Regions from separate parts of the Nocardioides seonyuensis genome, predicted to be linked through region 1. Evidence: predicted binding sites of a transcription regulator. Region 1 holds the regulator's gene; the other holds the start of a gene.
What was found. Region 1 encodes LexA, which represses DNA repair genes until DNA is damaged. Its sites were predicted from a motif close to TCGAACANNTGTTCGA; they were not measured.
Positions count from the first base shown of each region.

Region 1 (15,760 bases):
CGCCACCCTGCACGTCACCTACTCCGACTGCGACACCGACCGCGACAACGTCCCGGACAAGCAGATCGACAACTGCGACAGCGTCGCCAACCCCGACCAGCGCGACCACGACCGCGACGGCGCCGGCGACGCCTGCGACGGAGACGACGACGGCGACGGGGTCGCCGACACCGGTGACAACTGCCCGCTCGTGAGCAACGGCGGCCAGGCCAACTTCGACGGCGACGGCAGCGGTGACGCCTGTGACGGCGACGACGACAACGACGGCTACCCCGACACCGGGGACGCCTGTCCCCTGGGTTACGGCAACCCCTGCCCGCCCCCGCCGCCCGCTCCTCAGCCGGCTCCCACCAACCCGACCACGTCGCCGACTCCGGGCGGCACTCCGGGCGGGACCACTGGCGGGACCGGCACGACCACGCCGCCCACGAGCGCTCCTCCGCCCGTACGCCGCTCGGTCGTCGTCGAGGTCAAGCGACGCCGTGTCCTCGAGGGGACGGTCTCGTCGGCGGCGAGCGCCTGCACCTCGAGGGCGCACGTCCGGATCCTGCGCAAGAAGAAGGGTCGCGACCGCGTCGTGGTGAAGACCCGTGCGGGACTGCGCGGCGACTTCAAGGTCAAGCTGGGCAAGCCGTTGCGTCCGGGTCGCTACTACGCCCGACTGCGTCCTGATGTGCTGCCGGGGCCGATCGCGTGCAGCTCCGACCGCTCCGACGTCGTGCGCGTACGACGCCGCTGAGCCCCGCCGTACTCCCCTCCGGATCCGCCGCGGCGGCAATGCGGTCGCGATCGGCGCGGCGCCGACCTACCCTTGAGGGCATATGACGAACGCACCTGACCCCGCCGGCCCCGACTTCAGCCTGCGCGACGCACTCGCTGCCACGCGCTCGTGGGACGACGCGGGCACCATCGAGCTCCGCGACGACGACCTCGACCTCGAGCCTGACGACGACCTCGACGACTTCGACGACCTCGACGGTGACTTCGAGTCCGGCTACGACGACGAGACCGATCCCGAGGAGCTCTCCACCGGGGCCCAGGACCTCGCCGAGCGCCACGCGCTGCGCAGGGTCGCGGGCCTGCGCACCGAGCTCGAGGACATCACCGAGGTCGAGTACCGCCAGCTCCGGCTGGAGAAGGTCGTGCTGGTCGGCGTGTGGACCGAGGGCACTGCTCAGGACGCCGAGAACTCCATGGCCGAGCTCGCGTTGCTCGCCGAGACGGCCGGCTCCGAGGTGCTCGAGGCGGTCTTCCAGCGCCGCCACCGGCCCGACCCGGCGACCTACATCGGGCGCGGCAAGGTCGACGCGATCCGCGAGATCGTGCAGGCCACCGGCGCCGACACCGTGATCTGCGACGGCGAGCTCGCGCCCAGCCAGCTGCGCAACCTCGAGGACCGCATCAAGGTCAAGGTGGTCGACCGCACCGCCCTGATCCTCGACATCTTCGCCCAGCACGCGAAGTCCAAGGAGGGCCAGGCGCAGGTCGAGCTCGCGCAGCTGCAGTACATGAAGCAGCGCCTGCGCGGCTGGGGCGGCCAGCTCTCCCGCCAGGCCGGTGGTCGTGCCGCCGGCGGCGAGGGCATCGGTGGTCGCGGTCCCGGTGAGACCAAGATCGAGACCGACCGGCGTCGCATCAACACCAAGATCGCCAAGCTGCGCCGCGAGCTCAAGGAGATGAAGGGCACCCGCGACACCAAGCGCCAGTCGCGCCGCTCCAACCGCATCCCCAGCGTCGCGATCGCCGGCTACACCAACGCCGGCAAGTCCTCCCTGCTCAACCGCCTCACCGACGCCGGGGTCCTGGTCGAGGACGCGCTCTTCGCCACGCTCGACCCGACCACCCGCCGCACCACCACCGCCGACGGCCGCATCTACACGATGTCCGACACCGTCGGGTTCGTCCGGCACCTGCCCCACCAGCTGGTCGAGGCGTTCCGGTCGACGCTGGAGGAGGTCGCCGACGCCGACCTGCTGCTCCACGTGGTCGACGGCTCACACGCCGACCCCGAGGGGCAGATCGCCGCGGTGCGGGAGGTCCTCGCCGAGATCGACGCCGCCAAGGTGCCCGAGATCATCGTCATCAACAAGGCCGATGCGGCGGACCCGCTGGTCATCGATCGGCTGCGCCGCCGCGAGCCGCACAGCGTGGTCGTGAGTGCGAGGACGGGGCAGGGGATCGAGGAGGCGCTGCGCCTGGTCGAGTCCGAGCTGCCCCGCCCGCAGGTCGAGTTCGACGTGCTGCTGCCGTATGACCGCGGCGACCTGGTCAACCGCATCCACCAGCAGGCCGAGATCGCGACGATGGAGCACACCGGGGAGGGCACCCACGTGATCGGGCGGGCTCACGCCGACCTCGCCAACGAGCTGGCGTCGTACTCCACCTGAGCCGGCCTCCCGGGCGACGGCGGAACCTTCGCCACCGTCCACCCGTTGGGTCATCCGTGCCCGGATTCGGGCACTACCCCCGAGTAGTGGAAGATGTCGCGCATGTCACGCGGAGTTCTCGTCAGGTTCCTTCTCGTGCTCGGCCTGCTGGCCGGGTGCGTGGCCCTGAGCCTCAACAAGGAGCCCAACCTCGGTCTCGACCTCCGGGGTGGGGCGCAGTTCGTCTTCCAGGCCGAGGGCACCGAGGAGACGCCCGCCAACGCGGAGAACGTCGACAAGACCATCGCGGTCCTGCGCGGCCGCGTCGACGCGCTCGGCGTCGCCGAGTCGACGCTGGTGCGCCAGGGCGAGGATCGCATCCTCGTCGAGCTGCCCGGTGTCTCCAGTGATGAGGAGGCGCAGGAGGCCGAGGACCAGATCGGCAAGACCGCCCAGCTGACCTTCCACGAGGTGCTCCGTGTCGTGGAGCCGGGCACCGAGCCGAAGAAGGAAGGCAACCTCGTCCTGCCGAGCGACCAGGGCGACACCCTCGAGATCGGCCCGACCAAGATGACCGGCCAGGAGGTCAAGGGAGCCACCGGCACCCAGAACCAGGACTCGGTCGACTACGTCGTCAAGCTCGACTTCACCGGCAAGGGCGGCGACGTCTGGGCCGACATCACCGGCGAGGCCGCGTGCAACCCGCCGGGCGACCCCAAGCGCCGCGTCGCGATCGTGCTCGACGGGGAGATCATCACCTCCCCCCAGGTCGACCCGAGCGTCGGCTGTGAGGTCGGTATCCGCGGTGGCGCCACTGACATCGACGGCCAGCAGAGCCTCGAGGAGGCCAAGGAGCTGGCCACCCTCATCGAGGGCGGTGCCCTGCCCCTGGAGCTCAAGGCCGTCTCCGACCGCCTCGTCGGCCCGACCCTCGGTGCCGCCGCGATCGACGCCTCGATTCAGGCCGGCATCATCGGCCTGATCCTCACCGGCCTCTTCATCATCGTCGTCTACCGCCTCGTCGGCGCGATGGCCACGATCGCGCTGGCGACCTACGCGTTGCTCGCCTACGCGATGCTGCTCGCGCTCAACTCCACGCTGACCCTGCCCGGGCTCGCGGGCTTCGTGCTCGCGATCGGCATGGCGATCGACGCCAACGTCCTCGTCTTCGAGAGAGCGCGGGAGGAGTACGCCGAATATCCCTCAGCGGGGCTGCGGCGCGCCCTGATCGTCGGCTTCAACAAGGCGTGGACCGCGATCATCGACTCCAACGTCACCACGCTGCTGGCCGCCGGGCTGCTGTTCTTCCTCGGCTCCGGGCCCATCAAGGGCTTCGGTGTGACGCTGTCCATCGGTGTCATCGCCTCCATGATCTCCGCACTGATCGTTGCGCGCGTGCTCTGTGAGCTCGCCGTCGCCAACCGCCCGGTCCAGCAGCGCCCGGCGATCAGCGGTCTCGGCAACGTCGGCAGGGTCCGCACCTGGCTCGACAAGTCCGACTTCGACATCATGAAGCGCCGGGCTGCCTGGATCGCGGTCTCCGGGGCCGCCCTCCTGATCGCCATCCTCGGCATCGTCGTCAACGGCCTCAACCTGGGCGTGGAGTTCACCGGCGGGCGCCAGCTCGACTACTCGGTCTCCAAGGAGATCTCGATCGACGAGGCGCGCGACGCGGTGGAGGAGGCCGGGTTCCCGACCGCCGTGGTGCAGACGGCCGACACCGCAGACTTCACGGTCCGCACCGGCGAGATCTCCAACGAGGAGGAGCAGGCGATCGAGGACTCCCTGGCCGCCATCGGTGGCGAGGTCGACAAGATCGACGACCAGACCATCGGCGCGTCGCTCGGTGAGGAGCTGCGCAACAACGCGCTCATCGCCTTCGGTGTGGCGTTCCTGGCCCAGCTGCTCTACCTCGCGTTCCGGTTCAAGTGGACCTTCGGCGTCGCCGCGGTGCTCGCGATGTTCCACGACGTCATCCTCGTGGTGGGCCTGTTCGCCTGGCTGGAGAAGCCCATCGACGGCATCTTCCTGGCGGCGGCGATGACGATCATCGGTCTCTCGGTCAACGACACGGTCGTGGTCTTCGACCGCATCCGCGAGCGCTGGTACGCCTCCCGCCCCGACGACTCGTTCAAGGCGATGGCCAACCGTGCCGTCATCGAGACGGTGCCGCGCACCATCAACACCGGCCTCGGCACGATGTTCATCCTGGCGGCCCTGGCCGTCCTCGGTGGCGACAGCCTGCGCGACTTCTCCATCGCGCTGCTCGTCGGCCTCATCGTCGGTACCTACTCCTCGATGTTCACCGCGACCCCGATCCTCACCTACTTCCAGGAGAAGTGGCCGATGAGCCGGGTCAAGAAGGAGAAGGTCGCCCGCGACCCCGAGGACTCCGGCGCCGTCGTCTGACCGGCGAGTCGGCGCGAACACCCGCCGAGTCGGCGCAAACCTCCCGCCGAATCGGCGCAAACCTCCCGCCGAGTCGGCGTCAACCGATCGTCGAGTCGGCGTGAGCCAGCGCGGAGGTCCCGCTGTGGATGGCGTACGACGCTCTGTCGGCGCCGGCCCGTAAGGTTCTCTGGTGCCTGAAAGCGTTCTTGCGTCCTCGACCGTCGCCGAGGTGTTGACCGCCGCGGTGGCGGCGTTGGGCGGCCAGCAGCGCGACGGGCAGGTGCGGATGGCCGAGGAGGTCGCCGCGGCGATGGAGTCCCACCGCCACCTGCTGGTGCAGGCCGGGACGGGCACCGGCAAGTCGCTGGGCTACCTCGTGCCCGCGCTGCTCCACGACAAGCGGGTCGTGGTGGCCACGGCGACCCTCGCCCTGCAGCACCAGCTCGTCGAGCGCGACATCCCGCGCCTGGTCGAGGCGGTCAAGGGCGTCGACGGCGTCGACACCTCCCACGCCGTGCTGAAGGGCCGCTCCAACTACGCCTGCCTCCACCGCATCCGCAACGGCGTGCCCGACGACCAGGGCACGCTGGTCGACGTACCGATGGGATCGATGGCCGAGAAGGTCCTCGAGCTGCGCGCCTGGGCGGAGGAGGAGTCCGAGGCCAAGGGCACGGGCGAGCGCGACAACGCTCCACGCCACACCGACCGCGAGTGGCGCCAGGTGAGCGTCAACCACCGCGAGTGCCTGGGCGCGGCCAAGTGCCCGTTCGGCCAGGAGTGCTTCGCCGAGCTCGCGCGCGAGAAGGCCCACCGCTCCCACCTGATCGTCACCAACCACTCCCTCCTCGCGATCGACGCGATCGAGGAGGTGCCGATGATCCCCGACTACGACACGGTGGTCATCGACGAGGCCCACGAGCTCACCGCCCGGGTGACCCAGGCGGCGACCGACGAGCTCGCGGTGGCCGACGTGGAGCGTGCGGCCAAGCGTGCCAATCGCTGGCTGGCAGACGTCGACGGCGACCCGATCGGCGACCTCGAGAGTGCCGCCGACGACCTCTCCGACGCCATCATCGCGACGTCACCGGGGCGGATCGACCTGGTCCCCGAACAGCTCGGTGAGGCCCTGGCGCGGGTGCGCGACGCCGCCCGCGGGTGCATCTCCGCCTTCCCCAAGGAGGGCGGCGAGGGCGATGCCGACGCCGGCCGCACCCAGGCGCGTGGGCTCCTGCAGGAGGTCTTCGTCAACGCCGAGCGGATGGCGAGCGGGTCGGCGGCCGACGTGCTCTGGCTCAACGAGGCCCGCGACCGGATCCCCGCTCGTCTCCACGTCGCGCCCCTCCAGGTGTGGGGGCCGATGCGAGACAAGCTCCTCACCGACAAGACGGTGGTGTTCACCTCGGCGACGTTGATGCTCGGGGGTGACTTCGGAGCGGTGGCGACCTCGCTCGGCCTCAAGCCGGCCGAGCGCGTGCTCGACGGCGGCTCCGACCCCGAGGGGGATGGTGTGCTGCCCTGGCGCGGCATCGACGTGGGCTCGCCGTTCGACTACGGCCAGCAGGCCATCCTCTACGTCGCCCGCCACCTGCCGCCGCCGGGCCGCGACGGCCTGGGTGCCGCCCAGCTCGACGAGATCTGCGAGCTCGTCGACGCAGCCGAGGGCCGCACGCTCGGGTTGTTCTCCTCGCGCCGTGCCGCCGAGGCAGCTGCCGAGGTCGTACGCACCCGCCTGCCCCACCTCACGACGCTCGCCCAGGGCGACGCCCAGCTGCCCGAGCTGGCCAAGCAGTTCGTCGAGGATCCCCACACGTGCCTGTTCGGCACGCTGTCGCTGTGGCAGGGCCTCGACGTGCCGGGCGAGACATGCCAGCAGGTGATCATCGACCGCATCCCGTTCCCGCGGCCTGACGACCCGCTGATGTCCGCGCGCGCCAAGGCCGCCGACGCGATGGGCCGCAACGGCTTCATGGAGGTCTCGGCGACCCACGCGGCCCTGCTGCTCGCGCAGGGCGCCGGACGCCTCATCCGCACCACCACCGACCGCGGGGTCGTCTCGGTCCTGGACCCGCGGCTGGCGACCGCGAGGTACGGCGGATTCCTCAAGGCGTCGCTGCCACCCATGTGGACCACGACCGACCCGGCGCTGGTGCGCAAGGCGCTCGCCCGGCTGGCCGCGGGCTGATCAGAGGCTGCGCAGCACCGCCGTCACGACGCCGAGGATCGTGGCGTTGTCACCGGGGATCGGGTCGTAGGCGGCGTTGTGGGGGAGCAGCCACACGTGGCCGTCCTTGCGCTGGAAGGTCTTGACCGTCGCCTCGCCGTCGATCATCGCGGCGACGATCTGGCCGTTGGTCGCGGTCTGCTCCTGGCGGATCACCACGTAGTCGCCGTTGCAGATCGCCGCGTCGATCATCGAGTCACCGGAGACCTCGAGGAGGAAGAGCGTGCCGTCGCCGACGAGCTGCTTGGGAAGCGGGAAGACGTCGGTGACCTGCTCCTCGGCGAGGATCGGGCCGCCGGCGGCGATGCGGCCGACGAGCGGGATGTTGAGCGCGGTGGGGGCGAGGTCGCCGATGCCGGTCTCGTCGACCGAGGACTCCTCGGCCGAACCCATGGCCTTGCGCGCTGCCATCACCTCGGGCAGGAACACCTCGAGGGCGCGCGGACGGTTGGGATCGCGCTTGAGGAAGCCCTTGCCCTCGAGGACGCGCAGCTGGTGGGCGACGCTGGAGGAGGACGTCAGGCCCACGGCCTGCCCGATCTCGCGCATGCTCGGCGGGTAGCCGCGCTGCTCGATGGCGTCCTTGATGGTGGCGAGCACGCGCTGCTGGCGAGGCGTCAGGCCGGTGGCGTCTGGCGGTCCGTCGGGCATGGCCACGACCTTCGCGTCGGGGCCCTGGGAGCCCGGTGCGTCCTTCTTCGCCATGGTGGCGCCTCCTGCTGATCGAGTGTGTCCCCACCGTAGCCATCGCCGGGCCGTTGATCAAACATCTGTTCGAAGCGTGTTGCCCAGGATGCCCTCGTGTTTGACCGGCCCTTCTTGGGGGGAGGGTGCCACCCGTGACTCGACGACTTCCCGCTCTCACCTCGACCCTCGCCGTGGCCTCGACCATCTTCGTGACGGCCCTCGGCTTCTCCTCGTCGCCGGCGGCCGGCGCTGCGCCCGCGCTGGCCGAGGAGGCGAGCGGGCAGCTGCTCGTCATCCTCGACGTCTCCGGATCGATGGAGCGCAAGGACGCCTCCGGCACGACGCTGATGGCCGGCGCCCGCGAGGCGGTGCGCGACTTCGTGGGCTCGGTGCCGGGTGAGGTCGAGGTCGGTCTGCGGCTCTACGGCAGCGAGTACGCCGGCGACGCCAAGGCGCCGGGCTGCCGTGACACCGAGCTCGCCGTACCCATCGCCCCAGCGTCGGAGTCGGGTGATGAGATCGTCGCCGCGGTCGAGCAGGCGAGGCCGACCGGCTTCACCCCGATCGGGCACTCCCTGACCCAGGCGGCCGACGACTTCTCCGCCGAGGGCGAGCGCTCGATCGTGCTGGTCAGCGACGGCGAGGACACTTGCGGCGACCCGACTCCGTGCAAGGCCGCCAAGCAGCTGGCCCGCGACGGCATCGAGGTCCGCGTCGACACCGTGGGCCTGTTCCTCCAGGACAACGCCGCCGCCCGCAAGCAGCTCGAGTGCATCGCCGACGCGACCGGTGGCACCTACGTCCCTGCCGACGACACCGCAGCGCTCACCGAGCAGCTCAGCGCAGTCTCGAGCCGGGCGATCTCGCGATTCCAGGCAGCGGGTGAGGAGGTCGACGGCGGCCCCTCGCAGGTCCAGGCGACTCCGGTCGAGCCCGGGACGACGTACGTCGACGACATCGTCAACGGCGAGGCGCGGTGGTACTCCATCGACCTCGAGGTCGGGCAGAGCATCGCGGTCACCGCCACCGACGACGGCACCGCGGAGTACGGCTGCTGCCTGGCCTACGAGCTGAACAAGCCCGACGGCAGCCGGCTGGACCGGTGGGGCCACTACAGCGAGGGCACCGCCACGACAGCCCTCGTCGACTCGCCGCTCGAGGACGGCGTGTCCGAGGCCGGCACCTACTTCTTCGCCGCGATCCTCGACGACACGACCTCCGACGAGGAGTACGGCGCCGTGGAGTACCAGTTCACCGTCGAGGTCACCGACGTCGCGATGCCGACGGAGACGGCGACCCCCTCCGACACCGCCAGTGCGACGCCGACCGAGACCCCGTCCAACGGCGGGTCCGAGGCGGCCGACGCGGCTGCCAGTGACGCCGAGGACGGTGTCCCTGTCGTCCTGTGGGTGGTGGTGGGCGTGCTGGCTCTGGCCGTCCTGGGTCTGGGCGCGCTCGTGCTGGTGCTGCTGCGGAGGATGAACGCCTCGCGGCCCTGAGAGGTTGCGCCTAGCCCTGCTGGGGGCTCGAACATTTGTTCGCTACGGTGCTTGCATCGTTCGAACACCTGCTCTATCGTCGTACACATGTTCGATCGAATCTCTGATCGAGTCCGACCCACTGTCGGTGGCTCGCTCTAGACATTCCCTCGACATCAACGACCGGCTGAACTTCCCCAGGAGGCCACCATGAGCACCCTCAGCATCTCTCCCACCTTCCGCACCGCCGCCCCGCGTCGCTCGACCGTGCGGCTGACCCGTCGGGGTCGGGTGGTGGTCGTGCTCGCCGGGCTCCTGGTCGCGCTCGCTGCGGCCTTCTTCCTCGCCGCCGGCGCCGTCGGCACCGAAGAGGCCGGCACCGCACCGGCCACCGAGGTCGTCCAGGTCGCCCCCGGCGACACGCTGTGGGGGATCGCCAGCGACGTCGCCGACGACGGTGACGTGCGCGCCATGATCACCGAGATCGAGCGACTCAACGCCCTCGACTCCGCCGCGGTCTCCGCCGGCCAGAAGCTCCGCGTCCCGGTCGCCACCGACTGAGCGACCGCAGCACCACAGACCTCCACCGGTTGCTTCGACCCCAACCGGTGGACCAGGGGAAGACGAGGGGCGGGCCTACGCGGCCCGCCCCTCTTCGCTTGCGCTGATGGTTGAGCCGCGACCGGCTCCCCTCGGTGGTTGAGGTCCGGGCGGTGACTCGGTTGATGTGCGAGCGGCTCCCCTAGGTGGTTGCGGTGCGAACTCGCGAGCCTCGAAATCACCCGCCATCCCCGCAGGTTGTCCACAGGACGATCTCCGCGGGTCCCGCAGAGGTGTCGTTGTCGCTAGGTTCTCTCGCGTCATCGCTGTTCTCGGGAAGGCATCTGATGTCCGTACGACGCGCGCTCGTCGCCACCGCCCTCGCTCCGCTGCTCGGGCTCGCCCTGGCCGGCTGTCAGGAGGCCGAGCCCTCGCCCAAGATGCCCTCCACGTCTGCCGCGACGCCCACGCCGACCGAGACTGCGACAGCTGAGCAGGAGACTCCGGAGGAGTTCATCCGGCGTTGGCAGGCAGCTTCGGACAAGATGCAGGTAAGTGGTGAGACGGCTGAGTACTCCAATATGTCGCCCCAGTGCAAGCCGTGCCAAGACTTCGTCGAGACTGTGAGAAGCGTCTACCGAGCGGGAGGTCATGCTGAGTTCGACGGGTCGACGATCACGAAACTCGTCCGGGTGGAGGACGAGGTGCCGACCTTCGAGCTAACCAAGACCGTGCCTGAAACGGTGGTGTATGACGCCAAGGGTGAGACGCGAACCTTCCCGCCGGGGAAGGCCACCATTTCGATCACGCTGGCCAAACGCCAGGGGGAATGGGTCGTCGCGCACTTTGGGTTCGTCTGATGATCCGAACTGGCGGCTGTGCTATCTGGCTCGGACTATGTGTCGCGCTCCTGCAGCTTGTCGTTCTCTCGCCGTCCGAAGCAAGCGCGGACGAACCCGCTTCCTGCGTCCAGGTGGGGTGGGAGCAGGTCGACGCAAACTGCAATTGGACCTACGCGGAGTACCTGGAGACGTCTTCCTCGGACAGCGCGCACAAGTGGGTCCTACTCCCTCTTTGTGTCGATCCGGCACTCGGCAGCACGTGTTCAGTTCAGCCCTGCGTGTCCAACGGTGTTCCGGGCTTCATGTACGCCGTATCGCGGGACGGTGTGCAGGTGGGAATGACCTGCGCGCCAACCGACGTGGCCCCAGGGCCCTCTCGCGAACAGGTGCTGCAGAGCTTCAAAGAGCTGCAATGGCCCAGCTCGACGGCCGTAGTCCAGCCAGGCGGTGGTCAGACATTGGTCAACCTCGAGACGATCTTCTACACGACGAACGCCGCACCCACGTCGAAGACGGTGAGTATCGCCAAGACCGACGTCCAGATCATCGCCACCCCGGTGTCGTACACCTGGTCCTTCGGCGACGGCACCACCTTGTCCACAACGACCCCAGGCGCGCCGCACCCGTCGCGCGAGGTCACGCATGTCTACACCAGCACCGACGACGTTGAGGCAAGCGTCGCGACGACCTACTCGGGCACGTACAAGATCGGCAACGGCGACTGGCAGGACCTCGGCGAGACCCACACCGTCCCCGGGCCCGTGACAGAGCTTGAGGTCCTCGAGGCCAAGCCGCAGCTTGTCCTTCGCTGATCCGGCGACGCTTTCGTCACGACGCCAACTGTCCATCAACAGCACAATCACTCGGGGAGACACCATGGCCATTGGCCGAACCATGTCCTGTCCACGTTCGAATCGCGCTGTGCCGCGCGTGCTTGTCGGCATTGTCGCGGTCGCTGCTGCTTCTGCCGGCTGCAGTTGGTCCGGCGGTAACGCGGAGTCGGAGGCGGCACCAGTGTCGTCGGATTCCTCCGCCACGGTTCTCCCTGCTGATCCGCGTCAGCTCACGAAGGCATCCCGAGCTTGGACGCGCGAGATCCCGGTCGTCGGGCAGCCAGAACTTGCCGGAAGTACGGCGCTCGTTCTCGCGCAGGCGCCTGGCGATCGGCTCAAGCTCATGGGTCTCGACGTGGAGACAGGGCGCACCCTGTTCGAAAGCTCGTATCACCCAGGGGGACTGCCCTCGGGTGTTCAACTCGCGCCCAGGTTCACCCAGCTCGCTGACGGCAGATACGTCGCGCTACTCCGCAGCGCCGAACCGGGGCCTCGCGGCTCGTTCGTTACGGCGTTGGACGTGCGCACCGGAAACGTGGTGGCGGAGGCGGCACTCGTGAGCGACGACTATGACGCGTGTGCTGACGGGCACGACGTGTGTGTCTCCGGTTGGCAGGGCTCGCCGGACTTCTACGGCATCGCCGAGGGCAGGGGGCCACAGCGTTGGGATCTCAAGACGGATCGCATGGTCGAGAGTCGTGGCTACCAAGATGCGATGGCGATCGGGCGTGACCTGTTCTGGTCGGGGGAGGGCTCGACTGCCCACCTCTCGAGGATCCGCGGGTATCGCAGGCCGAGCTGGAGCGTGCCTGTCGGTCAGGTGTTTCGCGAAGGGTCGAGTACCAGCGCGGGGTGGTCCTTCGAGTACGACGAGCCGGAGGATGTGTACGTCGGTGGGGTTGGTCGGCCAGCCTCGAGTGGACTCCTCGCGCGCTACCGACGCGGCCATCGGGTGCGCTTCCCGTTGGTGAGCCGATACGAGGCCGTAGGTGTCGACGGTGAGACGGGCGAGCGGCTCTGGCGCAAGCGAGGCGCGAATCCTTGGTGTGAGTTCGCCCGAGGCGCGTCTGAGGCTCGCACGCTGTGCATGATTGAGGGCACGAGCGTGCAGAAGATGGGGGAGGACGCCCAGGTCAAGGGCATCTCCATGTCCATCAGCGGAGTAAACCCTCGGAGCGGAGCAGCGACGTGGAGTGTCCCCCTCAGCGAGGCAGGCGCTCGTCGCGCCTACATGGATGAGGTTGTGCCCCTGACTCCGTACGGCGGAGTCGTCGAGTCCGCCCGTGGGCAGCTGATCAGTGTCGACACGCGCGATGGCAGGTTGATGGCTGTCAGCCCGGACGCCGTCTTGTTGTGCGAGCGGACTTCGGACGTCAAGGCCTACGGAGTGACACGCTCCAACCCCGTGTATCGACTCTGCACGCCGAGTGGGAAGCCCGCCGACGGACCTCTCTCGCTCTGGGGAGCGATGGCAATCGAAGGATCAGGTCATCTCCGAGTGGTGTCGCAGCAGGGGCGGGTCGTCGCGTACGACGTCCCCGACTAAGTCGTGGATCACTCGCCAATGCCGCGAGCATCCAGGGACCTAGGCCCGTCTCGGAGACCAAACCGGCCAGGAGAGCGGCGACCGACCCCGCCATACTCACGAACATGACCGCTCCTGACGCCACCGGCCAGACCGAGATCGCTGCCTCGCCCGAGGCGGTCTACGCATTCCTCAGCGACCCGGCCCGGATGAGCGAGATCGCGGAGGAGACGGTGAAGGTGCTGCGTCGCGACTCCACCGCAGGGCAGACCGGCTCGCGATTCCTCGGGGTCAACCGCAACGGCAGACGCGTGTGGCCGACGATCGGCAAGGTGACCGACGCCGACTCGGCCCGACGGTTCGCTTTCGAGGTCGAGGCGGTTCCGGGTGTGCCGGTGGCTCGCTGGCAGTACGACATCGAGCCCACCGCGGCTGGCTGCCGCGTGGTCGAGAGCACGTGGGACAAGCGGCCACGGTGGTTCGTGCCGGCGACGAGGCCGATCACCGGTGTGGCCGATCGGGTGAGCGTCAACGCCCGCAACATCGAGACCACGCTGGCTCGGCTCAAGGCCAGGCTCGAGACCGGCGCCCAGGCGTAGGAGCGACTCAGCGAGCCGCGCGCTTGCCCCCCGCGGGGCGAGGTCCCGGGGGTGGCACCGGGGGAGACCCGTCGGGGTCGTCCGGCGGGGTGATGCCGAGGGCCCGCATGAGCCGGGCGACGAGCATCAGCCCGAAGAAGAGGCAGGCGATCGCACCGAGGCAGGCGAGTGCCATGAAGCCCCAGGCGCTGCCGCCACCGCCGTCGCGGGCCGCCGTACCGAAGTCGATGGCGGCGTAGACGAGGTAGCCCCAGGCGACGACGCACAGGGTGATGGCGGCGCACGTGAGCAGGGCTTCGCGGTTGAGCTTGCGGGGCGGCGGAGCGGCGCGACGGGAGCCTGCTCGCTTGCCTGTCGTCGCCACGCCTGCATTGTGACTGATGGGGCACAAGTGCGGGCCGGAAGCCCGGAACGCAGGGGTCGACACGCCGCGAACTCGGGGTGACCCACGTCACTGACCTGCGGTTTTCCGGGGTGGAACGAACCACTTCGACAATTTGGCGGGGTTCGCTTGCCAAGCCTGCAGACGGCACGTACGGTTACCACTACATCTAGTAGTTACACCGTTGTGGTTTTCCACATCTAGTTCACAAGAAGCGGTCCTGTTCACACAGGGAAGGCCCCGTTCTCCACAGGAATCGGGCCGAGATCCACAGTGTTGAAGATGATGCAGGGCACCACCGACAGCGACACCGACAGGCCAGGAGAGGGGGATCCGCGATGCACTGCCCCTACTGCCGTGACACCGACACCCGGGTCCTCGACAGCCGCGTCGCCGACGACGGTGGATCGATCCGCCGCCGCCGCACCTGCTCCTCCTGCGACCGCCGCTTCACCACCGTGGAGAAGATGCAGCTGACCGTGCTCAAGCGGTCGGGTGCCACCGAGCCGTTCAACCGCGACAAGGCGATCGCCGGTGTGCGGAAGGCCTGCAAGGGCCGTCCCGTCACCGACGCCCAGCTCGCCTGCCTCGGGCAGGAGGTCGAGGACGCCATGCGTCTCTCGGGCCAGGCCGAGTTCGCCGCCCACGAGATCGGCCTCGCGATCCTGAGCCCGCTGCGCGCCCTCGACGAGGTGGCCTACCTCCGCTTCGCGAGCGTCTACCGCGCCTTCGAAAACGCCGAGGACTTCGAGAAGGAGATCGAGATCCTTCGCCTCGAGCGCAACGCCCAGGCTGGTTTCGAGACGGGACTCCGTCCCTCGACCAGCGAGGCGCATTCAGCCCCGACGGGCTGACCCCAGAACGGCCCGGCAGGTAGTGGGGAAGCTGCCTGCCGGGCTTACCAACCCCGCGGACCAGGTCCGCAGAGCACACCCATCACCCGCCCGTGCAGGCACGAAGGAGAACCACCCATGACCGAGACGGTGAACACCGGCGCCGCACGCAAGGGCAAGGGCCTCAAGCTGGAGCGCGTCTTCAGCACCAAGGGAGTCCACCCCTATGACGCGATCACGTGGGAGCGCCGTGACGTCGTCCAGCAGAACTGGAAGACAGGCGAGACCGTCTTCGAGCAGCGCGGCGTGGAGTTCCCCGACTTCTGGTCGGTCAACGCGAGCACGATCGTCACGACCAAGTACTTCCGCGGCGCCGTCGGCACCGACGCCCGCGAGTGGAGCCTCAAGCAGCTCATCGACCGGGTCGTGAAGACCTACACCAAGGCCGGCATCGACAACGGCTACTTCGCCGGCGACGCCGACGCCGAGACCTTCGAGCACGAGCTGACCTGGCTGCTGGTCAACCAGTACTTCTCCTTCAACAGCCCCGTCTGGTTCAACGTCGGCACGCCCTCGCCGCAGCAGGTCAGCGCCTGCTTCATCCTGAGCGTCGACGACTCCATGGACTCGATCCTCAACTGGTACAAGGAAGAGGGCTTCATCTTCAAGGGCGGCTCCGGCGCCGGCCTCAACCTCTCCCGCATCCGCTCGTCCAAGGAGCTGCTCTCCAGCGGCGGCACGGCATCCGGGCCGGTCTCCTTCATGCGCGGCGCCGACGCCTCCGCCGGCACCATCAAGTCCGGCGGCGCCACGCGTCGCGCGGCCAAGATGGTCGTCCTCGACGTCGACCACCCCGACATCGAGGAGTTCGTCGAGACCAAGATGAACGAGGAGCACAAGATCCGTGCCCTTCGTGACGCCGGCTTCGACATGGACCTCGGCGGCAAGGACATCACCTCCGTCCAGTACCAGAACGCCAACAACTCCGTCCGCGTCACCGACGAGTTCATGCGCGCGGTCGAGGACGGCACCGAGTTCGGCCTCAAGGCCCGCGGCACCGGCG
Region 1 is NZ_CP038436.1:2,398,678-2,414,437, forward strand. It holds gene EXE58_RS20495 (thrombospondin type 3 repeat-containing protein) at 1-739, shown strand, start outside; gene hflX (GTPase HflX) at 822-2,387, shown strand; gene secD (protein translocase subunit SecD) at 2,490-4,775, shown strand; gene EXE58_RS11695 (ATP-dependent DNA helicase) at 4,945-6,939, shown strand; gene lexA (transcriptional repressor LexA) at 6,940-7,683, opposite strand; gene EXE58_RS11705 (vWA domain-containing protein) at 7,818-9,164, shown strand; gene EXE58_RS11710 (LysM peptidoglycan-binding domain-containing protein) at 9,354-9,704, shown strand; gene EXE58_RS11715 (hypothetical protein) at 10,031-10,543, shown strand; gene EXE58_RS11720 (PKD domain-containing protein) at 10,804-11,337, shown strand; gene EXE58_RS11725 (outer membrane protein assembly factor BamB family protein) at 11,420-12,904, shown strand; gene EXE58_RS11730 (SRPBCC family protein) at 13,009-13,482, shown strand; gene EXE58_RS11735 (hypothetical protein) at 13,490-13,846, opposite strand; gene nrdR (transcriptional regulator NrdR) at 14,203-14,718, shown strand; gene EXE58_RS11745 (vitamin B12-dependent ribonucleotide reductase) at 14,836-15,760, shown strand, end outside.

Region 2 (15,760 bases), 140 kb from region 1:
CGGTGGCGCGGTCAAGGACGCCTGTCACCAGATCATGGCGCGGCTCGCCGAGGTCGATGCCGGTCGCGGCCTCCCGTGGGAGGAGCTGGTCCGGGAGGCCTACTTCAGCCGCGTGCAGCTGTGGGCGGCAGGGTTCTACCGGACCGAGGGCATCCACTGGGACTCGACCGTGATGCAGGGCCACCCGTTCAAGTACTTCGCCTACGGTGTCGCGGCGACCGAGGTGGAGGTCGACGGCTTCACCGGGGCCTACCGCACCCGCCGCGTGGACATCGTCCACGACGTGGGCGACAGCCTGTCGCCGCTCGTCGACATCGGCCAGATCGAGGGCGGCTTCGTCCAGGGGGCGGGCTGGCTGACCCTCGAGGACCTGCGCTGGGACGAGTCCGACGGCCCGGGCCGCGGTCGGCTCACCACCCAGTCGGCCAGCACCTACAAGCTGCCGAGCTTCAGCGAGCTGCCCGACGAGCTCAACGTCGCGCTCCTCGAGCACGCCCACGAGGACGGAGCGGTCTACGGCTCGAAGGCGGTCGGCGAGCCGCCGCTGATGCTGGCGCTCTCGGTCCGTGAGGCGCTGCGCCAGGCGGCCGCGGCGTTCGGCCCTGAGGGCACCAGCGTCGACCTGGCGTCACCGGCCACCCCGGAGCAGGTGTTCTGGGCGGTCGAGCGGGCCCGTGGCGCCGACCCGGACCACGTGGCCGTGGGGAGTCCCGGGATCGCTCCCGAGAAGCCGGACCCGTCTGCGCCGCGCCTGCACCCGGAGTCCGAGCGGGTCTCTCGCGAGGCGGTCGGGCACGAGTCGGTGGAGGCCTGACGTGCACTGGCTTGCCGCTGTGGAGGAGCTCCGCCGCCAGCGTCGTGCCGGGGTGCTGGTCACGGTCGTCGATGTCCGCGGCCATGCACCGCGCGATGCCGGCGCCAAGATGGTCGTCGCTGCCGACGACACCTGGGGCAGCATCGGGGGTGGAAACCTCGAGGAGACCGCCGTCTCCCGGGCGCGGGCGATGCTCGACGAGCAGGTCGCCATCCCCGAGCAGCTCACGCTGGGCCTGACCGACAAGACCCGCACGGACCACGGACGCCAGTGCTGCGGCGGCGAGGTCACCGTGCTGCTCGAGCCGCTGGTCGTCGTACCCTCCGTGGCGGTCTTCGGCGTCGGCCATGTCGGGCTGGAGCTCGCGCGGATCCTGGCGCGACACGACCTCGAGCTGCACCTGGTCGACTCGCGCTCCGGTCAGCTCACCGACGAGCGACTGGCGTGCCTGGCCGATGCCGAGGCGCGGGTGCGTGTCCACCACTCGCCGGTCCCCGAGCTCGCTCTCGGCGCGGTGCCGCAGGGCACCCACGTGCTCGTGATGACCCACGACCATGCCGAGGACTTCGCCGTCTGCGACGCGGCCCTGCGTTGCGAGCACCTGGGCAGCGTCGGGCTGATCGGGTCGGCCGCCAAGTGGGCCAGGTTCAGGTCGGGCCTGCTGGTCGAGGGGCACGACGAGCAGACGATCGCCAGGATCCACAGCCCGATCGGGGAGTCTGGCCTGCCTGGCAAGGAGCCGGCCGCGATCGCGGTGTCCGTCGCCGCCGACCTGCTCCGTGAGATCGCGGCCGACTCCACCGAGGTCCGTCGGTGATCCTCTACCGCGCCCGGGTGCTCGACACCCCGGACGACCCGTTCGCTGGTGGTTCACTGCGCAGCCACGAGGACGCCGGCCTGCTCGTCGTCGACGGCGTCATCCGTGAGCGTGGCGGCTTCGAGAGCATCCGGGCGCGCTACCCCACCGGACCCGTCGTCGACCTGCGCGACGGCATCCTGCTGCCCGGACTGGTCGACACGCACGTCCACTTCCCTCAGGTGCGGATCATCGGCAGTCTCGGCCTGCCGCTGCTGGACTGGCTGGAGCAGTGCGCACTCCCGGAGGAGTGCCGCCTCGTCGACGTCGACTACGCCCGCGTCGTGGCGAGGGAGTTCGTCGACGGCCTCGTTGCTGCCGGGACCACCACCGCGCTCGTCTTCGGGTCGCACTTCGCACCCGCCGTGGACTCTCTCTTCTCGGAGGTCTCGAGGGTCGGCCTGCGCGTGACGTCGGGACTGGTCGTGAGCGACCGTGCGCTGCCGGATCCGCTGCTCACCACACCCCAGCGGGCGTACGACGAGGCGCACGCCCTGGCTGCCCGCTGGCACGAGGTCGGGCGGACGCGCTACGCCGTCACGCCGCGGTTCTCCTACTCGGCGGGCGAGGGGATCCTCGACGCGTGCGCCGCCGTCCTGAAGGACGTCCCCGGGGCGTGGTTCACCTCGCACGTCAACGAGAACCCAGCAGAGGTCGCCGAGGTGGCCAGGCTCTTCGCCGACGCCGAGCACTACGTCGGCACCTACGACCAGCACGGACTGCTGGGGGAGCGCTCGGTGCTGGCCCACAACGTCCACGCCAGCGACGCCGAGCTCGCGGTCATCGCTGGATGCAGCGCTTCGGTTGCCCACTGTCCTGCGAGCAACTCCGCGCTGGGCAGCGGGCTGTTCCCGATGCGCCGACACGTGGAGCACGGGGTCCGTGTCGCCCTCGGCTCCGACGTCGGCGCCGGCACCGGGTTCTCGATGTTCAAGGAGGGGCTCCAGGCCTACTTCGCCCAGCGACTCCTCGGTGACGCGGGCCTGCCGCTCACACCTGCCCACCTGCTCCACCTGAGCACGGCCGCAGGGGCCGCGGTCCTGGGGCTGGCGGACACCGTCGGCGACCTGTCGGAAGGCAAGCAGTTCGACGCCATCTGCCTGCGCCCGCGCGCAGGGACCTCGCTCGACATCGGCCTGCGCCACGCCGGCTCGCCGGAGGATGCGCTCGGCAAGGTGTTCGCCCTGGCCGGTGACGCCGACGTGGCGGACGTGTGGATCGGGGGCGAGCAGGTCTCCTCGGGCGGGTTCCGGCGACCGACCGGGCCTCAGAGCTGGAGTATCGCCGCGGAGACCAGGTAGGCAGCGGAGACGGCCTCCGGGTCGTGCAGGTCTCCCGGGTCCTCCAGTGCGGCCTCGGAGCGCGCGCGTACGGCGGCCCCCGGATCCTCGGCCACCAGGTCGACGCGCAGCCGCTCGATCACCGCGTCGGCATCGTGTTGGTCCAAGCCATCGAGCGCGAGTCCGTTGTGGAGCAGGGTGGCCGCTTCAGCCATGGCCTCCCGGGCCATCGCGGGGTCCGCGTCGGGCCGCGTCTGCGCGACCGTCTCGGCGGTGTCGAGGAATCGGCCGAGCAGCGGGTTCTCGTGGCTCGTGGACATTCCACTGAGGGTGCCAAGTGGTGGCGGTCGCGGCAACGGAGTATCGCGCTGCCACCTGAGGCGACGGTGTCGCACAACTTGTGCGCGGGGGTTGTCCGCGAGTCCTAAACGCACTAGAATCGAACACACGATCGAACCAGGAATCTCGAGCTCGGGCCCTACCTGATAGCCGATCCCACGCGGCTGAATCTTCCTTACTGAACTGGCCTCCACACCTGTTGTCGACGCGCCCTCCACAGGCGCGGAAGGGCCAACCCAGTGAGTATCTCCGCCAGCGACCCGCAGCACGGGTGGCGTGCGCCGGGCACCGAGCCGGTCGCCTCGCCGCACGTGGCTGGGGTGTTGGCGCGGGTGGGCGAGGCGCTGGACGACCTTGGCGCGCTGTCGCTGGGTGCGTTGTCTGATCCGGACGTGACGCGGGTGCTGGAGGCGGCGACCTCGGCTGTCGGTCGGGTGACCGCGCAGGCGTGCCGGGTCGGTGTCGAGGCGGACCGGCGTCGGCTGGGTGACGAGATCGGCGCCCGGCACACCCATCAGTGGTGGGCTCGTCGCACGCGTCTGACCCGTGGCGAGGCCGCTCGGCTGGTGCGACTGGGCAAGAGCCTGGAAGAAGACCTGCACGCGCCGGTGGGTGCCGCGCTAGCTGCTGGTTCGTTGCGGGTGGACCAGGCGCAGGTGATCGTGGCTGCGGTGGACGCGATCCCGGATGAGGTCGAGACCGCCGACGGGCCGGTTCGTCACATCGACGCGTCCGTGCGTGCCCAGGCGCGTGACCACCTGCTGGAGGTCGCGGCCGAGCACGACGCGAAGGTGCTGCGGCGGGTCGGCAAGCACATCCTCGACGTCGTCGCCCCCGAGGTGGGTGAGGCGTTGGAGCAGCAGCTCCTCGAGAAGGAGGCCCAGAACGCCGCCGCGACCGCGTTCCTCAAGCTCCACGACGACGGCCACGGCAAGACCTGGGGAAGGTTCGCCCTCCCCACCCACCAAGGCGCCGCACTCAAGCTCGCGTTGCACGCGATCGCCAACCCCGCCCGCCACGACCACGACGCGTTGAAGGACACCAAGACCGGTGAATGGCGCCCGACTCCACAGCGACTCGGGCAGGCGTTCGGCGAGTTCATCGAGCGCTATCCCGCCGACCGGCTCCCGCAGACCGCCGGTGTGAACGCCACCGTCGTGGTCACCCTCGACCTCAAGGCCCTCCACACCGGCCTCGGCGTTGCGACGTTGGGCAACGGCGACCGGATCAGCGCCTCCACCGCCCGCCGGCTGGCCTGCGAAGCAGGGATCATCCCGCTCGTCCTGGGCGGAAAGTCCATGCCGCTGGACGTCGGCCGCTCCAAGAGGTTCCACACCAAGTACCAGCGCATCGCCCTGACCGTCCGTGACAAGGGCTGCACCGCCGAGGGCTGCGACATGCCCCCGGACGCCTGCCACGCCCACCACGACCTCGAATGGTCAGCCGACCACGGCCCCACCAACGTCGACACCGGACGCCTGCTGTGCCCCCACCACCACAGGCGAGCCCACGACCCCCGCTACGAGACCCGCACCGGCCCCGACAACAAGGTCAGCTTCCACAGACGGACGTAAGCCGAAGGCGGATCTTCACTTCAATTCGCTCATTCACGGCGCAAGGGCGTGTGTGCACGATGCTCGCGGCGTGCCCGCCGCCGGACACATCCACGACCACATCGTCGTACGCCGCTCGGGACGTATGGCGTTGCGGCTGTCAGGACGACCGGCTCGTCATACGTCACTGGTCCAGGCGGGAATTCTGGGCGGAGTGAGCGCACTCAGTGAGCCGACCCCTGGACAGGGCAACTTCGACGAACACCCCGTGACGGCAGCTTCACCGAGAGCTCTCGCATGGACGACCGGGCTGAGGTAGGACCAGCGACGCCTTTACGCACAAGGCACGATCGAGTCCGGTCACTCTCCCGACTCGAGGATGACGTCGTACGCCGGGATCGTGAGGAAGTCGGGGAACTCCTCGCCCAACGCCGACTCGACGAACAGGCGACGGGCGTCCTTCCAGTGCCCCAACTCGAAGACCTCGACGCCGACCACGTCGCGGAGGGCGGCGTACTCCTCCTCCACGATGCGCTCGACCAGCTCGCGCGTGATGACGTCGCCGGTGTCGAGCACGGCGGAGCTGTTGATCCACTGCCACAGCTGGGACCGCGAGATCTCGGCCGTGGCGGCGTCCTCCATGAGGTTGTCGATGCCGGCGGCGCCGTTGCCGGAGAGCCAGGCCTGGATGTAGGTAATGCCGACCCGCACGTTGGTGCGCAGGCCGTGTTCGGTGCGTTCTCCCGGGGTGCGGTCCACGGCGAGCAGTTCGTCAGCTGTGACAACGACGTCGCTGCGGCTCACGTCGAGCTGGTTCGCCCGGTCGCCGAGGGTTGCGTCGAACACCTCGGCGCACAGGGGCACCAGGTCGGGATGAGCCACCCAGGAGCCGTCGAAGCCGGCGCGCGCCTCCCGCGTCTTGTCCTCACGCACCTTGGCGAAGGCCCGCTCGTTGACCTCGGGGTCACGGCGGCTCGGGATGAAGGCGGCCATTCCGCCGATCGCGAAGGCGCTCCGGCGGTGGCAGGTCTGGACGAGGAGGTCGCTGTAGGCCTTCATCATCGGTGCGTCCATGGTGACGGCGTTGCGGTCGGGCAGGGTGAACTCCGGACCGGCGTCGCGGAAGTTCTTGATGATGCTGAAGAGGTAGTCCCACCGTCCGGCGTTGAGCCCGGCCGCGTGGTCGCGCAGCTCGAAGAGGATCTCGTCCATCTCGAAGGCCGCGGTGATGGTCTCGATCAGCATGGTCGCCCTGATGCTGCCGTGAGGCACGCCCAGTGCGGCCTGGGCGTGGGTGAACACGTCGTTCCAGAGCCTGGCCTCGAGGTGGGACTCCATCTTGGGAAGGTAGAAGTACGGTGCGCTGCCACGCGCGAGGAGTGCGTGGGCGTTGTGGAAGAAGTAGAGCCCGAAGTCCACCAGGCTCCCCACCATCGGCCGCCCGTCGACGAGCAGGTGCGCCTCGTCCAGGTGCCAGCCACGCGGCCGCGGCAGGATCACGGGCACCCGGTCGGGGTCAGCGATCCGGTAGTCCTTGCCCTCGGCCGAGGTGAAGGTCAGCTCGCGGCGTACGGCGTCACGCAGCACGACCTGTCCGCCCACGACGTTGCGCCAGTGGGGCGTGTTGGCGTCCTCCAGGTCCGCCAGCCACACCTTCGCCCCGGAGTTGAGTGCGTTGATCGCCATCTTGGGGTCGGTCGGTCCGGTGATCTCCACGCGGCGGTCCCGCAGATCGGTCGGAACCGGCGCGACCGTCCAGTCGCTCGACCGGACGACCTCCGTCCCGGGCAGGAAGTCCAGGGCGCCGCTGGATGCGATCTGGGCACGGCGTCCCCGGCGGGCCGCGAGCAGCTCGTCACGACGGTCGTGGAACTTCGCGTCGAGCCCAGACAGGAACGCGAGCGCATCGGAGGTCAAGACCTCTTCGGACCTCGGAACCGAGGGTCCGGCGACTTCTGGAGTGACCATGTGCCACCGTAACGCTCGCCCAGCTCATCACAGTCGGGCTCAGTCGGTGAGCAGCGCGGTCCGCTCGGCGGCGAGCAGCACGGCGCCGACGAGCGAGGCGCGCTCACCCAGCTCTGATGCGACCACCGGCGTCGCGGCTGCGGCGTCGAGCGCATGCCGGCGCAGCCCGATCCGGGCGGAGTCCAGCAACAGGTCCCCGGCGCGGGCCATGTCGCCGCCGACGACGACCAGGCCGGGGTTGAGCAGGTTCACCACGCTGGCCAGGGCCCACCCGAGGTGGAGTCCGGCGTCCTCGATCGCGCGCAGCGCCGACACGCTGCCGTCGCTCGCGGCGCGGACGATGTCGTCGACGGAGGCGTCGGGCAGCTGGGTGTGCATCATCGCCTGCAGGGCGCCGGTCGAGGTGTAGGCCTCGAGGCAGCCACGGCTGCCACAGCGGCAGACCGGACCGTTCTCGTCGAGGGTCAGGTGCCCGATCTCCCCGGCGGTCCCGCCGCTGCCGCGGAAGATCTGGTCGTTCAGGACGATGCCCGCGCCCACTCCGGAGGACACCTTGACGAAGACCGAGGAGTCGACGTCGCGAGCCACTCCCTGCCGGTGCTCGGCCAGGGCGCCGAGGTTGGCGTCGTTCTCGATGTGGACCTCGACGCCGAAGCGGGTGCGCACTGCCTCGACGGCGTTCACGCCGACCCAGCCGGGGAGGATCGCCGACGACAGCACCACCCCGTCGGTCATGGGTGCCGGGAGGCCGAGCCCGACGGTGCGCAGGTCCTCGGGGTCGCGGGAGGCCTCGCCCAGGACCTCCCTCAGAAGCTCCAGTGCGGTGTCGAGGCCCAGGTCGTGGGGGTGTCCCGAGTCGAGGCGGGTGCGCCGCTCGGCGAGGAGGGTCCCGGTGACGTCGCCGAGCGCCACGGCGACGTGGCTGTGCCCGAAGTCGATGCCGGCGACGAGACCGGCCGACGAGGCCAGCGCGACCGTCGTACCCCGCCGCCCGGCGCCGGGCTCGGTCGTGACGAGGCCGGCGGTGGCGAGCTCGCGCACGATGCTGGACACCGTCGCCGGAGCCAGGCCGGTGCGCCGGGCGAGGTCTGCCTGTGCGACCACGCCGCCCCCGCGCAGCACGTCGACGACGCGGCGCTGATTGGCCGTGCGCAGCGATGCGGTCGATCCGGGAGCCGAGGGGACCGGCGGGGGACTCATGGAGGAACTGTGGGCTGTGGGGCACCTTGTCGTCAAGAACGACGTACAAATCGTGTCAATGGTCCCTCAGGTCACAGTTTGCATTCAGGTCTTGACGACAAGGGATGTGACTCAGCACACTCATCGTGTCCACCCGGCCTGTCCACCCGTGTGCTCACACAAGTCGTGGCAGAGCCGCCAGCTCAGGGAGAGTCCATGTCACGCAGCCCCATCCACCGCGTCGCCGCCGCCGGCGTCGCCCTGCTCTTCAGCACCACGGCGCTCGTCGCCTGCGGCGCCAACGAGGCCCAGACCGGCGGTGAGGACGGCGCCAGCGAGAGCCAGGTGATCGCCCTGCTCCTGCCCGAGTCCAAGACCACGCGCTACGAGACCTTCGACCGCCCGCTCTTCGAGGACAAGGTCGCCGAGCTCTGCGAGGAGTGCGAGGTCGTCTACTACAACGCCGACCAGGACGAGGCCAAGCAGACCCAGCAGGTCGACGCGGCGATCTCCGAGGGGGCCAGCGTGATCGTGCTCGACCCGGTCAACGGTGCAGGGGCGGGCGGCATGGTCCAGTCCGCCCAGGACGCCGGCGCCCAGGTCATCGCCTACGACCGGTTGATCAAGGAGGCCGACTACTACATGTCCTTCGACAACGAGACGGTCGGCAAGATGCAGGCCGAGGCGCTCGTCGAGGCCATGGGCGACAAGGGCAACATCCTGATGCTCAACGGCGCCCCCAGCGACCCAAACGCCGCTCAGTTCAAGGCCGGCGCCCACAGCGTGCTGGACGAGTCGGGGGTCAAGATCCTCGAGGAGTACGACAACCCCGACTGGAGCCCGGAGAACGCCCAGTCGTTCGTCACCGACATGCTCAGCAAGTACGACGCCAGCGAGATCCAGGGCGTCTACGCTGCCAACGACGGCCAGGCCGGTGGCGTCGTCGCGGCCCTGACCGGCGGTGGCGTCGCCAAGGACGCCCTGCCGCCCATCACCGGCCAGGACGCCGAGCTCGCCGCCATCCAGCGGATCCTCGCGGGGGAGCAGGCGATGACGATCTACAAGCCGATCCCGATCGAGGCCGAGACGGCCGCCGAGGTGGCGGTCAAGCTCGCCCAGGGCGAGGACATCGGCGACACCAGTGACACCGGGATCGACCAGACCGAGTACGAAGGCGTCACGTCCTACATCTTCACCCCGATCGTGGTGACCAAGGACAACGTCAAGGACACCGTCATCGCCGACGGCTTCTACGAGACCTCAGACGTCTGCACGGGCGAGTACGCCAAGGCGTGCGAGGCGGCTGGCATCTCCTGATGTCGACCAGTGACACGTTGGCACCGGCCGGGGAGAGCGTGCTCTCCCTGGCCGGCGTCACCAAACGATTCGGGGCCGTGCAGGCCCTCACCGACGTCCACCTCGAGGTCCGTGCAGGCGAGGTCGTCGCCCTCGTCGGCGACAACGGTGCCGGGAAGTCCACGCTCGTCAAGGTGATCGCGGGGGTCTACACCCCCGATGCCGGGGACATCAACTTCGCCGGCAAGAAGATCACCGTGAGCGGTCCTGCCGAGGCCCAGTCGCTGGGCATCGCCACGGTGTTCCAGGACCTCGCCCTGTGCGACAACCTCGACGTCGTCGCCAACCTCTTCCTCGGCCAGGAGAAGCGGGTGGGCCCGTTCATCGACGAGGTCGCGATGGAGCAGGAGTCCTGGCGGCTGCTCAAGACGCTGTCGGCCAAGATCCCGTCGGTGCGCATCCCCATCGCCTCCCTGTCGGGTGGTCAGCGCCAGACCGTCGCCATCGCGCGCAGCCTCGTCGGGAAGCCCAAGGTCGTCATGCTCGACGAGCCGACCGCGGCCCTGGGCGTCGCACAGACCGCCGAGGTCCTCAACCTCATCGAGCGACTGCGCGAGACCGGCCTCGGGGTGATCCTGATCAGCCACAACATGGCCGACGTGCAGGCCGTCGCCGACCGCATCGTGGTGCTCCGGCTCGGGCGCAACGCCGCGGAGTTCAAGGTCGAGGAGGCCTCCACCGAGGACCTCGTCGCGGCCATCACCGGTGCCTCTGACAACGTCGTGTCGGCACGCGCGCAGCGGGAAGGCGGCCACCATGGCTGATGACGTCACCCAAGCGGCCGTGGCCGCCGACCTGGCCGACGAGCGGCTCATCCGCTCGCAGGGCCCGCGCGACATGCTGCGGACGACGTGGAACCGCCTGAAGTCCGGGGAGCTCGGGAGCCTTCCCGTCGTGCTCGGCCTGATCGTGATCGCGGTCGGCTTCTACGCGGCCGAGCCACGATTCCTGTCCTCACGCTCCATCGTCTCGATCACCCAGTTCGCCGCGCCCATCGGCATCATCGCGCTCGGCATCGTGCTGGTGCTCCTCCTCGGCGAGATCGACCTGTCCGTGGGCTCGGTGAGCGGCCTGGCCGCCGCCTGCGCCGCGGTTCTCATGGTCGAGAAGGGGCAGAGCGAGGTGGTGGCGATCCTCGCCGGGATCATGGTCGGGGTCGCGATCGGCGCGTTCTACGCGTTCCTCAACACCAGGCTGGGGGTGCCGTCGTTCGTCTTCTCGCTCGCCGGCCTGCTCGGCTTCCAGGGTGCACTGCTCTACGTCCTGGGCAGGAACGGCACGATCAACCTGCCCTCCGACTCGTTCCTCGTGCAGTTCACCCGCTTCGAGTTCGTCAGCCCGGTGCTGTCCTACGTCCTGGTCCTCGCGATCGTCCTCGTCTACGCCGGCTCCCAGCTGTGGGCCATCCGGCAGCGCAAGGCAGCCGGCCTCAGCGCACCAGCCATGGGGGTCGTGCTCGCCAAGGCCGGCGCCCTGCTGGTCGGGCTCGGGGCGGCGACCTACTACGTCAACATCGACCGTGGCTGGACCTACCTGTGGGTCTTCTTCGCCCTGCTCGTGGTCATCATGGACCTCGCGCTGCGCCGTACCCGCTGGGGACGCCACGTCTTCGCCGTGGGCGGCAACGAGGAGGCGGCCCGTCGCTCGGGCATCAAGGTGGACCGGATCTACGTCTCGGTCTTCGCGCTCTGCTCGACGTTCGCCGCACTGGGAGGCCTGTTGGCTGCGGGCCTGCAGACCTCGGTGTCCCAGGCCAGCGGCACCACCGACACCAACCTCACGGCGATCGCGGCGGCCGTCATCGGCGGCACGTCGCTCTTCGGTGGGCGTGGCTCCGCCTACTCGGCGATGCTCGGCATCATCGTGCTGCAGGCGATCCAGACCGGCCTCAACCTGGTGGGCGTCGACTCCTCGGTCCGCTTCATGGTGACCGGTGCGGTGCTCCTGCTCGCGGTGGCCATCGACTCCATCTCACGACGCGCGCGGGCCTCCAGCGGGCGAGGCTGAGGAGGGCTTGCCCCCGGGCGGCTGTCACGGTTTCCTCTACCTGTGAGTGCGACGAGCCAAGAGCCTGACAGCCGCCCTGCCGGTCCCGCGCGTCGCGACGTGCTCATGCTCGGGGCGGGGGCGGCCGTCGGGGCGGTCGCCGTCGGTGGCGGGTGGGCCCTCGCCGAGCGCGACGACGGGGACGAGAAGGCGGAGGCGAAGGCGCCGTCGGTGGAGGCGGACACGCCGCCCGCGCCCGACCTCCAACGGTTCGTCAGCACCCAGCTCGTGGCACCGAGGGCGTCCACCTGGCGCAAGGAGGGCGCGGCGCTCTCCGCGGGCCTGCTGCTGACCTGCTGCCGCACCCCGAGCTTCCGAGGCCTCATCTACGACGACGCCGGACAGCCCGTCTGGATCGAGCCCGACGGCAATGCCGGCATCGACCTGCGGGTGCAGACCTACCGCGGGCGTCCGGTCCTGACCTACTGGACCGGGCTCGTCCTCGAGGGGCTCGGCTTCGGCAAGGGCGTCCTCCTCGACGAGCAGTACCAGGTCGTCGCCGAGGTGCGTGCCGGCAACGGCATCCTCAGCGACTTCCACGAGTTCAAGCTCACCGACCAGGGCACCGCGCTGGTGACGGCCTATCCCGTGATGCCGTTCGACCTGAGCCCGATCGACGGTCCGGCCGAGGGGTGGATCTTCGGCGCCTGCGTGCAGGAGATCGACGTCGAGACCGGCGAGGTGCTGTTCGACTGGGACGGCATGGAGCACATCGACCTCACCGAGACCCACCGCAAGCGGGAGGAGGGCGAGGGGGAGTCGCAGGAGAAGCCCTTCGACCCGGTCCACCTCAACTCCGTCGTCCGCGACGGCGACGCCTACCTGCTCTCGGCCCGCCACACCAGCACGGTCTACCGCGTCGACCGCTCCGGCGAGATCCTGTGGCGTCTCGGCGGTGAGCGCAGCGACTTCGAGGTGCCCGAGGAGGGGCGCTTCGGGTGGCAGCACGACGCGCAGCGCCAGCCCGACGGCACGATCACGATCTACGACAACCACGACAACGCCACCGAGACCGACTCCGTCTCGGCGGCCCTGCGCTTCGAGGTCGACGAGGAGGCCCGTACGGCCACCCTGGTCCAGGCGCTGCGCCACGAGGACCGCTACGGCTACGCGATGGGCAACGCCCAGTACCTCCCCGACGGCCACGTCGTCGTGGGCTGGGGGATGGACCCGATCGTCACCGAGTTCGACGAGTCGGGGGAGGCCGTCTTCGAGCTGCGCGACCTTGCGCTGGGGTCCTACCGCGCCTACCGGCACGAGTGGACCGGTCGACCCCGGACCAGCCCGGACCTCGCGATCGGCCCCGATGGGTCGGCCCACGTCAGCTGGAACGGCGCGACCGAGGTCGCGCGCTGGCGCCTGCGCCAGCAGGGGGGAGCGGTCGTCGCGACGGTGGACAGGTCCGGCTTCGAGACGGCGATCCCACTCGACGGCGCCGGCGGCCGGCTCGTGGCAGAGGCGTTGTCGCGCTCGGGTCAGGTGCTGGGCCGTTCGCGGGCCGTCACCGTCTGAGGCCGCGCGACGCGGCTGACGCTGCCCGGACAGGGTCTGGCCCCGGGGGCCGCTGCGGGTCTACGGTCGCGAGATGACCACTCGCCGACGCCTGCGGGCGCTGCTCGCCACCCTGCCGCTGCTCCTCACCGCGCTGGTCCTTCCGGGTGCGGCGGCGAGCCCCCCGTCCTACGACCTCGACGTCCTGGGCGACTCCTACGGCTCGGGCTACGGTGTGCCGCCCTACGGGGCCTGCGGACGGTCGGACGCGGCGTACGGCGTCCAGATCGACGGCCGCATGCGCCTGCGCCTCGACGACTTCGTCGCGTGCGCGGGCGCCACGACGGCGAGCCTGGTCGCCGGAGGGCAGCTGGAAGCCCTCGACGAGGACACCGACGTCGTGACGCTCAGCATCGGCGGCAACGACATCGGCTGGTCCTCCGCCGTGGTGGCGTGCCTGGTCGGCGGCGACCCCCAGTGCGCGCTGGCGTCCGAGGCCGTGCGCACCCGCATCACCGACGACCTGCCCGCACTGCTCGACGGGTTGTACGACGACGTCCGGGACGCCGCACCCCGCGCCGAGGTGGTCGTCACGGGTTACCCGCGGCTCTTCTCACCCGAGTACGGCACGTTCGTCGCCATGTCTCCCGCAGAGCAGGAGGTGCTCAACGAGGGTGCCGACCTCCTCAACTCGGTCATCGCCGGCGTGGCCGACCAGCACGGGTTCACCTTCGTCGACGTGACCAAGCGATTCGTCGGGCACGGTGTCAACGCTGCGGATCCCTGGGTGCTCGGCCCGCTGGACCCCGGCGCCTTCCACCCCGACGCAGCGGGCTACGCGGCCTACACCGAGGCGGTGACCGCGGCGATCAGGCCCTCCCGCCTGCGCTGAGGGGCCGGCGCCGACGTCGTGTTGGCGCCCACCCCGGTCAGTGGACCGTCTCGATCGGAGCCCGGATCTCCTCCACGGTGAGCTCGTGGTCATCGCGGTCGAGGCGGCTCGGCCACCAGATCCTGCCGCCGAGGTCCATGTTGATGGCGGTGACCAGCACGGACCTGACGATCATGGTGTCGAGGATGACGCCGAGAGCCACGGCGACACCGAGCTCGGCCAGGAACACCATCGGGATGGTGCCGAGCACGAGGAACGTCGCCGCGAGCACCAGGCCCGCGCTGGTGATGACACCACCCGTGGAGGTGAGCGCGATCAGCGAGCCCTTGCGGGTGCCAGCGTTCATCGTCTCCTCGCGGACCCGGGTCATCAAGAAGATGTTGTAGTCGATGCCCAGCGCGACGAGGAACACGAACGCGAACAGCGGGAAGCTCGGATCGGCCCCGGCGAAGCCGAAGACGTAGGTGAACAGCAGCGACGAGAGGCCGAGCGCGGCTCCGAAGGACAGCACCACCGTGGCGATCAGGATCAGTGGCGCCACCAGCGAGCGCAGCAGCACCATCAGGATCAGCAGCACCACCACCAGGATGATCGGGATGATCACCAGGCTGTCCCGCTCGGAGGCCTGGAGGGTGTCGAGGAAGAACGCCGAGTTGCCGCCGACCAGTGCGTCGGCACCGTCGACCGCGTGCACGGCGTCGCGCACCCGCTCGACCGTGTCGAAGGCCGCCTGGGTCGACGGGTCGTGGTCGATCGTCGCCTCGATGAAGCCGACGCCGTCCTTCGTCAGCGGCTCCGAGGGCTCCTCCACGCCCTCGATGCCGTCGACCGCCGCCGCGACCGCATCGGCCTGCTCGGCGTTGGCGACGACCACGACCTTGTTGGACTGGTCGACCAGGCCGTGGTCGACCAGCACCTGCTGGCCGGTCACCGACTCGAACTCGGTGGTGTAGGTCTCCTCGGTCGTCAGGCCGTTGGTGTTGAGCGTGAACAGGCCCAGGCAGGCCACGGCGAGCAGGACCGAGGTGAGGATCCAGACAGGGCGCGGCCTCGGGGCGATGGCGCGACCGACCTTGGCCCAGATGCCCGACTGGGTCGGCTCGGGGGAGCCGAACGTCGGACGCCGGGGCCAGAAGACCCAGCGGCCGGCGATCACCAGCAGGGCCGGGAGCAGGGTCACCATCACCAGGAAGGTGACTGCGATGCCGATCGCGGCCACCGGGCCGAGACCTGCGGTGGAGTTCATCTCGGCGAAGAGCAGGCACAGCATGCCCAGGACGACCGTGGCGGCGCTCGCCAGGATGGCGGGGGCTGCCCGGTGGAGGGCGAAGGCCATCGCCTCGTGACGGTCCTCGTGGCGACGCAGCTCTTCTCGGTAGCGCGCCACCAGCAGCAGCGCGTAGTCGGTGCCGGCGCCGATCACCAGGATCGTGAGGATCGCCTGTGACTGGCCGTTGACGGTGAGGTCGGCGTACTTGGCCGCGAAGTAGATGATCGCCTGCGCGGTGAAGAGGGAGATGCCCGCGCAGATGATGGGGAGTATCCACAGCACGGGGCTGCGGTAGGTGAACAGCAAGATGATGATGACCACGCTGAGCGTGGCGAAGAGGAGCGTGCTGTCGATGCCCCCGAAGGCCTCCGCCGCGTCGGCCGCCTGGCCTCCGCCGCCTGCGATGTAGACCTCGACCCCGTCGATCTCCGCGATGTCGCGCAGGTCGTCGGCGATGCCGGGCATCTTGTTCCAACCCTCGGAGCCCAGGGCGAAGGTGACCTGCGTCTGGGCGACCTCGCCGTCCTCCGAGATCGCCGGGACGCCGATCTGCTGGGCGGCAGCAGGGCTCACCACCGAGGGCATCCCGCCCTCATCGGTCTCCTCGACACCGTCCATCGCAGCGATCTCGACCGCGTGCTCCTCGATGTCGGCCAGGTCTGCCTCGGTGAGTCCACCCTCGCGCTCGTAGACGACGAGCGTCGGGATCGCGTTGG
Region 2 is NZ_CP038436.1:2,538,142-2,553,901, forward strand. It holds gene xdhB (xanthine dehydrogenase molybdopterin binding subunit) at 1-814, shown strand, start outside; gene xdhC (xanthine dehydrogenase accessory protein XdhC) at 816-1,631, shown strand; gene EXE58_RS12325 (guanine deaminase) at 1,628-2,971, shown strand; gene EXE58_RS12330 (hypothetical protein) at 2,938-3,270, opposite strand; gene EXE58_RS12335 (HNH endonuclease signature motif containing protein) at 3,529-4,863, shown strand; gene aceB (malate synthase A) at 5,203-6,810, opposite strand; gene EXE58_RS12345 (ROK family transcriptional regulator) at 6,850-8,010, opposite strand; gene EXE58_RS12350 (ABC transporter substrate-binding protein) at 8,206-9,306, shown strand; gene EXE58_RS12355 (ATP-binding cassette domain-containing protein) at 9,306-10,109, shown strand; gene EXE58_RS12360 (sugar ABC transporter permease) at 10,102-11,352, shown strand; gene EXE58_RS12365 (arylsulfotransferase family protein) at 11,395-12,903, shown strand; gene EXE58_RS12370 (SGNH/GDSL hydrolase family protein) at 12,977-13,774, shown strand; gene EXE58_RS12375 (MMPL family transporter) at 13,812-15,760, opposite strand, start outside.
Region 2: EXE58_RS12335 (HNH endonuclease signature motif containing protein) is a predicted target of LexA. The motif match lies at 3,390-3,405, and genes of this name have one in related genera.